DNA from 2 places in the Zhenhengia sp. genome. Region 2 is predicted to be linked to the other one. Evidence: a T-box and tRNA genes for the amino acid it is inferred to sense, from the RefSeq annotation. Region 2 holds a T-box; the other holds one or more tRNA genes.
What was found. The T-box of region 2 lies ahead of metG (methionine--tRNA ligase). A T-box ahead of a tRNA ligase gene usually reads a tRNA of that ligase, here a tRNA-Met.
Positions count from the first base shown of each region.

Region 1: it has a tRNA-Met gene. The T-box ahead of metG (methionine--tRNA ligase) is inferred to sense a tRNA for this amino acid. The anticodon was not compared.

Region 1 is NZ_JBKVCH010000009.1:41,452-45,854, forward strand. It holds gene ACLTBU_RS10920 (patatin family protein) at 1-690, shown strand, start outside; gene ACLTBU_RS10925 (MATE family efflux transporter) at 758-2,188, shown strand; tRNA gene ACLTBU_RS10930 (tRNA-Met) at 2,330-2,403, shown strand; tRNA gene ACLTBU_RS10935 (tRNA-Val) at 2,408-2,480, shown strand; gene ACLTBU_RS10940 (nitrite/sulfite reductase) at 2,657-4,207, opposite strand; gene ACLTBU_RS10945 (peptidylprolyl isomerase) at 4,330-4,403, opposite strand, start outside.
Region 2 is NZ_JBKVCH010000005.1:134,935-139,337, reverse strand. It holds gene ACLTBU_RS07795 (hypothetical protein) at 1-71, opposite strand, end outside; gene ACLTBU_RS07790 (cysteine desulfurase family protein) at 213-1,334, shown strand; gene ACLTBU_RS07785 (tRNA 2-thiocytidine biosynthesis TtcA family protein) at 1,345-2,172, shown strand; T-box leader at 2,230-2,497, shown strand; gene metG (methionine--tRNA ligase) at 2,554-4,146, shown strand; gene ACLTBU_RS07775 (aldo/keto reductase) at 4,359-4,403, shown strand, end outside.

The sequences.
Region 1 (4,403 bases), on a different contig from region 2:
GATTATGTTGGGGATAAACGTTATTTAAGCTTTGAAGGAATGATTAAGAGAGGTAGTATATTTGGAATGGATTTTCTCTTTGAAGAAATTCCTAATAAGTTAGTACCTTTTGATTATGAAACTTACTATAATTCTAATATGCATTTAACTATTGTGGTAACTAACTGTGAGACAGGGGAACCAGAATACCTAGATGGTGGTCATAAAAGTTTAGTAAATCGTTATTTGAGGGCATCAAGTTCTATTCCTATGTTTGCACCTATTGTGGAGATTGAAGGAAAGAAGTATCTAGATGGGGGAACTGCTGATTCTATACCTATTCAATTTTCGAAAGAGAGAGGAAATACGAAACAAATCGTTGTGGTAACACGCAATGAAGGATATGTGAAAAAGCCAGAACCTTTTAAATGGTTATACAGTAGACAATACAAGGGTTATCCAAAGCTTATTGAGACGATCCAAAATAGGCATCATATGTATAACAATACGTTAAAGACATTAAGTGAGTGGGAAGCTTCTGGAGAAGCTTTGGTTATTCGTCCCTCTAAGCCTATTACAATAGGAAGATTTGAAAAGGATGTAGAAAAACTTAGAGAACTTTATAATAATGGATATGAAGATGCAGCAAGGCTCTATGGACAGATAAAAAGTTTCTGTAGTGATTGCGATAATGTAGTAGTTAGCAAATAGTGTATTTATATCTTCATCACAATATTGTAGTATGGTATGATTTAGTAATGTAAAAGGAGATGATAAAGTGAGTCAACAAACTACAGATTTAGGAAAAGATAGTGTAGGTAAGTTACTTGTTAAGTTAGCACTTCCGGCCATTATTGCTCAACTTGTGAATGTTCTTTACAATATTGTAGATAGAATATATATTGGTAGACTTCCAGATGCAAAGGCAGCTATGGCGGGTATTGGAGTAGCTTTCCCAATTATTATGATTATTTCAGCGTTTAGTGCACTTATAGGTATGGGTGGAGCACCTCTTGCAGCTATTAAGATGGGAGAGAAGGATAAAGAGGGCGCACAAAAGATATTAAGTAATAGTTTTTCATTGCTTCTTATCCTTGGAACAGTACTTATGTGTGCTCTATTTATCTTCAAAGAGCCTATTTTATGGGCATTTGGAGCAAGTAATGACACGATTACTTATGCAACTCAATATTTAGGTATTTACTTATTAGGAACACTTGCTGTACAAATTGCACTTGGTATGAATCCATTTATCAATACACAAGGTTTTGCAAAAGTAGGTATGTGTACAGTCATGGTGGGGGCATTTATTAATATCGTATTGGACCCTATCTTTATTTTTGGATTTGATATGGGTGTGCGTGGGGCAGCTCTTGCAACAATTATGGCACAAGCTGTTTCTGCAATATGGGTTATTTACTTCTTCTTTGGTAAAGAGAAGAAATTTAACAACAAAGTAATAAATGAGATTCTAGGTAGTAAGACAACAATTAAAATAAAGAAAGAATACTTAAAGCCAAGTGCTTCTATAGCCTTTAAAATTACGACTTTAGGTGTATCACCATTTATTATGCAGGCGACAGAAAGTCTTGTTTTAATCAGTCTTAATAAACAATTACTTATATATGGGGATGCAATAGGGGTAGGAATTGGTGATTTAGCCATTGGTTCTATGACCATTATGAGTAGTATCATGCAAATCATTGTGTTACCACTTATGGGACTTGCACAAGGAGCGCAACCTATTATTAGTTATAACTATGGTGCTAAACAAATGGATAGAGTTAAGAAAGCTTTCAAACTCTTCTTGATGAGTAGCTTTGCTTATACAGGTATAATGTGGATTTTGCTTATGACGGTACCAGGAGTATTTGTAAGCATTTTTAATAAAAATCCAGAAGTTATGAGTATGACAAGTTGGGGGATTAGGATCTTCTTTGCTGGGATGTTTATGATGGGTATACAAAATTCATGTCAACAGACGTTTTTAGCGTTAGGTCAGGCAAAAATTTCTTTATTCTTAGCTTTATTAAGAAAGGTTATTCTATTAATTCCGCTTATCTTTATCTTACCATTACTAATGGAAAATAAATTAGCGGGTGTATTTACTGCTGAGCCAGTAGCAGATATTTTAGCATCTATTACAACATTTATTTGTTTTGGCATCTTCTATAAAAAGACTTTTAATGATAAAAAGGTTATGGATTAATCTAATTTTCTCATGTTATAACTAGAAGTGATAAAAAACTTCTAGTTATAACAAAAAAAATAAAAAAAGTACTTGCATTATGACAAGTAATAGTATATACTACAGAAGTACTTGAGGCACGGGCCTTAAAGAAATGAATATGGCGGAATAGCTCAGTTGGCTAGAGCACATGGTTCATACCCATGGTGTCGGCGGTTCGAATCCGTCTTCCGCTACTTTGGTCGCTTAGCTCAGCTGGGAGAGCACCTGCCTTACAAGCAGGGGGTCATAGGTTCGAGCCCTATAGCGACCATTTTTAATTTAAAAAAGCACCGCATTTTGCGGTGCTTTTTTATTTTGTTAAGGGGTGTAGAAGGCATAGATTTTTGAGAAAATACAGCTATACGATAGCCTTGGGTATTTTGATACCATGGGTAGATATTCCTATGATGGCAACTTTATTGGGTGTGTTCTAGCCTATTTTAAACTTTATACCAGATAAGGCTGTATAAAAGCTGTAAGAGAATCTTGATCGGTCTCGAACCAAGTATCAAAATTTATATTAAGTGATTCTAGTTGCAGAGCTAGCTTATAAAGAAATTCTGGAATAAGTGGTGAAGGTATATCTCCTAAAGGTATACCAAGTCTTACATGATCGGCATGGAAAGAACCGCCTATATACAGCGTATAACAGTCGGTGATAACATTCTCGATACGTTTTTTCTTGCCCGCAAAGCCGATGCTACCTATTTGGTGTACCCCACAGGAGTTAGGGCACCCAGAAATATATACACGGGGTAATATATCTTTTTTATACTTTTTATGATTGAAGTAGGAGATAATGTTATCTAGAAGTTCTTGGCTATTTAGTATACCCATTTGGCAAGTGGGAACACCAATACAACTTACACTTTGAGTAAGTTTAGTTTCACCACCTAGGCCGTCTGTAAGCTCAAGTAGTTTAAGGGCTGTTGCCTCATCTAAATTAATCATATAAAAACCTTCGGTCATAGTAAGCCTTAAGCGTACTTTAGGCAGATAGTCTAAGTATTGAAGGAGTTGCTTGAGGAGCTTCAATGTAAGCTGGCCACCTAGAGGTTGAAAATACATGCTATATAGATTTATCTGCTTTTGCTTAAAAATACGAGGATGTATGAGGGTAGTAGACCAATCTTCATAGACTTCGAAGCTAGGTGTAAAAGGGAGGGAAAGCTCTTTGCTTTGTTTAGCTATTTCAAGCTCATCTAAAAAACTAGCAATAAATTGAGCTTTGCCTAGTTTGTTGACGATGTATCTGACACGCGCTTTATTGTGATCCTCGTAATTTCCTTCCTTTATAAATAAATTTAGCATAGCTTCTATAGCATAGAGTACATCTGAGGGAGGAAGTGAAATAGGGATAACAAGAGAGGGTTCAGGATCCTTGCCTAAGCCACCGCCTGCATAGACCTTAAAGAAGGGGTTATGATCATAGGACATAGCAATAAAGCCTAAATCCTGTATTGTAGAATGAGCATCTGCAGTTGGGGTATTAGAAAAAGCTACTTTGAATTTTCTAGGTAAATGATAAGCATAAATAGATTTTAGAAGATAAACATTAGCTGCTATAGCAAAAGGAAGAACATCAAAAGCTTCTCCAGGGGTTACACCGGTGAGTGGAGACATAGATACATTTCTAGGATAATTTCCACCACTTCCTCGAGTGTAGAGACCTTTTAAAATGCCTTGTTCTATAATGTCTAGGATAGCATCTAAGGAAAGATTGTGTAATTGAATACATTGCCTTGTTGTAAGATGGATACCGCCTAAATTATATTTAAGAGCCATATCATAGATGAACTGAAGTTCTTCTTTAGAGATAACACCTCCGGGGAGTCGAAAACGGAGAATAAAACTTTTCTGACTACGCGTAGCGTATACACCAAAAGCTCCAGAGTAACGTTTAAAGTTTAGTTTTGAAAGTTCTTTATTAAGAAAAGCTTCGCTGTGTTTTTTTAGGTCAGGGAGTTCTTCAAGTAGGATTTCGTTAAGTTTATTCATAATATCACCTGTAATGGTTAAAGTTTTTCTTAGTTTTCCACATCTAAATAAAGGTATACTTAAAAATAAAAAGAGCGCAAGAAGTCCATATGGATTTCTTGCGCTCTTTTAAATAGGAAAAGTTATTTTACTTCTACAGTGTATTTTGCTTTAAGTTCAGCTTGTTTTGCTGTGTAAACTGCGTTGTGTTTCATAG
Region 2 (4,403 bases):
GCTACAGAAAGTTGGTCAATGCCATAGCGACCAATCATAAAGTGTTTGAGTTTATCCATAAACTTTTCCATAGAAGAGCTCCTTTCAAAATCATAGAGTATCAATTAAATTTATTATAGGATAAAATTGTTAAGAGAATATATACACATTGACAAATACAGGGGAAAATTTTATGATGGAAACTGATTAAACAACATAAAGAGAGGTAGAACATGATTTATTTAGATTATGCTGCAAATACACCTGCTCATGAAGAAGTTTTAAAGTCTTTTGTAGACTTTTCTACACAATATATAGCTAATCCTAATGCCTCTCATGCATTAGGTAAAGAAACAAAAATTGTTTTAGATGAAGCAACTGAGCGTATTGCAAAGCTTTTAGGCGTTCAAAAAAGTGAAATTATTTATACATCGGGCGCAACAGAATCCAACAACCTTGCGCTTAAAGGTATTGCCCATCAGTACAGACGTAAAGGCAAACATATTATTACGACTTACCTTGAGCATTCTTCTGTAACCAGTACAGTAACAGCACTTCAGAATGCAGGATACGAAGTAGACTTTGTAGATGTTTTAAAGGATGGACAAGTTGATTTAGAACATCTTAAGGAACTTTTAAGGCCAGATACGATTTTAGTATCTCTTAGTCATGTGGATAGTGAAGTAGGCATTAAACAGCCACTTAAAGCCATTCATGATTTATTAGAAGGATACCCAAATTGCTTTTTTCATGTAGATGCTACTCAAGCTATAGGTAAAATAGTGGTAGATTTAAAAGATGTTGACTTATTAACGTTTGCACCACATAAGTTTTATGGCTTAAATGGTATAGGTATTCTCATTAAAAAGGAAGGGATTATGCTTGAGCCAGTTATTCACGGAGGTATTAGCACAACAGCTTTTAGAAGTGGTACACCAACACTTGCACTGATTGAAAGTGCAGCAAAAGCACTGGAATTGGCAATTCCTCATATAGATGAGCGTTATACTTATGTAGAAGGACTTAATATAAAATTACGTAAAGGATTAGAGAAATATGCCAATGTGCATATTAACAGTCCAAAAGATGCAAGTCCATTTATCGTAAACTTTAGTGTAAAAGGCGTTAATGCAGCTGCCTTCCAACAGGCTTTAGAAGAATGTGAAATTTATGTAGCAACTAAATCAGCTTGTTGCGTGGTCAATACACCTTCGAGACCAGTCTATGCGTTAACTAAGGATCGTAAACTCGCACTTTCTACGCTTAGAATAAGTTTAAGTCATTTAACAACAGAAGAAGAAATTGAGAGCTTCTTAGAAGTTTTTGAACGTAGTTATAAAAATTTAGTAAAATAAGGATGAACTTATGGAAAAATATCAAGAAATAGAACGTAGTATTATTAAAAAATACCGTAAAACCATATGGACTAAATTCGTTAAGGCTATTAATGAATATGAACTGATTAAAGAAGGCGATCGTATTGCCGTATGTATATCAGGTGGGAAAGACTCTATGCTTCTTGCCAAATGTATGCAAGAACTTTATAAGCATGGTAAGCGCAACTTTGAACTGAAGTTTGTTGTAATGGACCCAGGTTATAATCCTTATAACAGACAAGTTATTATTGATAATGCAGAGCTTTTAAATATTCCTATTGAAATTTTTGATACAGAAATTTTTGATGCTGTAGCAGGTGTAGCAGACTCACCATGCTATCTTTGTGCAAGAATGAGAAGAGGTTACCTTTATAAATATGCTCAATCTATTGGTTGCAACAAGATTGCACTTGGGCATCATTTTGACGATGCGATTGAAACCATTCTTATGAGCATGCTTTATGGTGGAGAGATTAAAACCATGATGCCAAAACTTCATAGTACAAATCATGAAGGTATGGAACTTATTAGACCACTTTACCTTGTAAAAGAAGCGGATATTATTGCATGGAAAAACTACCATGATCTTCAATTCATCCAGTGTGCATGCCGTTTAACAGAAAACTGTTCATTAGGTGATGCAGGTGGGGGTTCTAAACGTCAGGAAATGAAAGTTCTTGTTAAGAAGTTTAGACAAACAAATCCACATATTGAAATGAATATCTTCAAGAGCGTTCATAACGTAAACTTACAGACTATTATTGGTTATCGTGATGGAGAGAAGGTATATAGCTTCTTAGATGATTACGATAAATAAAATGACCTCTTGACTCGAAATAGGATATGTGATAGGATTCATTTAATTAAATCAACTCTAAATACATTGAAAAGGAAAGTATATTTAGAATGTCTTTTACAGAGAGCTTCAGTAGCTGAAAAGAAGCAAAGAATACTAAATAGAAAATGGCCTTGGAGTAGTGCAATCGAGTATTGAAGTCATTTCTTGAATTTAGATTGCAACAGGTTCGCCTGTTATAGCGATAGAGTATAACCATAGATAAATGGCGTACTTGAAGAGTTCTATACTGTGAAGTATAGATGAAATAGAGTGGTACCACGGGAATTAAGGCCTCGTCTCTATAGCAAAAGCTATAGAGCGAGGTCTTTTTAGTTTACGTATTTAAAGGAGGCAATAAAAATGAATATTTTAATTGGAGGCGCATGGCCATATGCAAATGGGTCATTGCATATAGGACATTTAGCTGCATTATTACCAGGAGATGTACTTGCGAGATATTACCGTAAGAAAGGGGAACAAGTGCTGTATGTATCAGGGAGTGATTGTCATGGCACACCTATTTCAGTAAGAGCAAGACTAGAGGGAGTAGAACCTACAGTCATTACAAATCAGTATCATGAGGAATTTCAAACATGTTTTAACAAGTTAGGTTTTTCTTATGATATTTATACAAGAACAGATGAGGAATTTCATAAAGAAGAGGTTCAAGGTATAATCAAAAAACTTTATGAAGCAGGGTATATTTATGAAAAACAGATAGAACAAGTCTATTGTGAAAGATGTGAGCAATTTTTACCAGACCGATTTGTAGAAGGTATTTGTCCAATATGCGGGAAAGTGGCAAGAGGAGACCAATGTGATCATTGCCAAAGCTTATTAGATCCTTTAGAGTTACAGGAGAAAAGGTGTAAAACATGTGGTCACATACCAACAGTTAGAGAGACAAAGCAGCTGTACTTTGCCTTATCAACATTTGAAGAGAAGCTAAGAACTTATGTAGAGCATCATAAGGAAAACTGGCGTACGAATGCAGTTCATGTAGCCGATCGTTATATTAATGAGGGCTTACAAGATAGAGCCATTACAAGAGATTTACCTTGGGGGATAGAGGTGCCTATTCCAGGCTATGAAGATAAAAAAATTTACGTTTGGGTAGATGCTGTATTAGGTTATTTAACAGCAAGTAAAAAGTGGGCACAAGAGAAAGAACAAGATTACAGAGATTTTTGGAATGCAAGTACACTTTCTTACTATATACATGGCAAAGATAATATTCCATTTCATAATATTATTTTGCCGGCATTGCTGAGTGGAATAGGCTTTAAAGCATTGCCAAAAAGAATAATTTCAAGTGAATATATGACTATTGAAGGGAAGAAGCTTTCGACAAGTAATAATTGGGCAATATGGGCAAAGGATTTAATAGGGCAATATGAACCAGATGTTATTCGTTATAGTTTACTTGCGAATGGACCAGAAAAACGAGATGCTGATTTTTCCTATAGGGAATTGATTACACTTAATAATGCAGATTTAGTAGGTGCTTATGGGAATCTTGTAAATCGAACATTAGCTTTTTTAGTAAAGAGTTATAAAGGGGAATTACAATCTTGTGTAGTAGAGGAAGCACTAGAAAGGAAGATACAAGGTGTATATGAGAAAACAGGAGGATATATAGAAAACGGAGAATTTAAAAAGGCACTTAAAGAGATTTTTGAATTAATTAGGTGGACAAATAAATATTTTGATGAAAATAGACCATGGGTAATGATTAAAGAGGATTCGAATAAGTGCTATGAAACCCTTTATCATTGTATATATAGCATCATTAATATAGGCAATTTATTAGAACCATTTTTACCATTTTCGTCTGAACGTTTAAGGAAGATAGTAGGCGTAAAGGAAATAAGCTGGAAACCTTTAAGTGTACCTGTAGGGAAAATAGGTGCTGTAGACTTATTATTTAAAAGGTTAGATAAGAGCGAGTCATAAAAATAAAAATGCCATTAAAAGAGACTAATGGCATTTTTATTTTAAACTGCAAGACTATTTTCTTGTAGTTTCATACGAGTTCAAAACATTATTTTAAGTAACTTATAGAGGTTAAATTGGATAAAACGGATAATCAATGGACAAAATCATACTTGCTACCTAAATTTACCTTTTATATAATGAAAGTATCTTACATATAAGGAGTGAAAGAAATGAAAACACTTAAAATAGGAACGGGAGCACTGACAGGCTCAGAA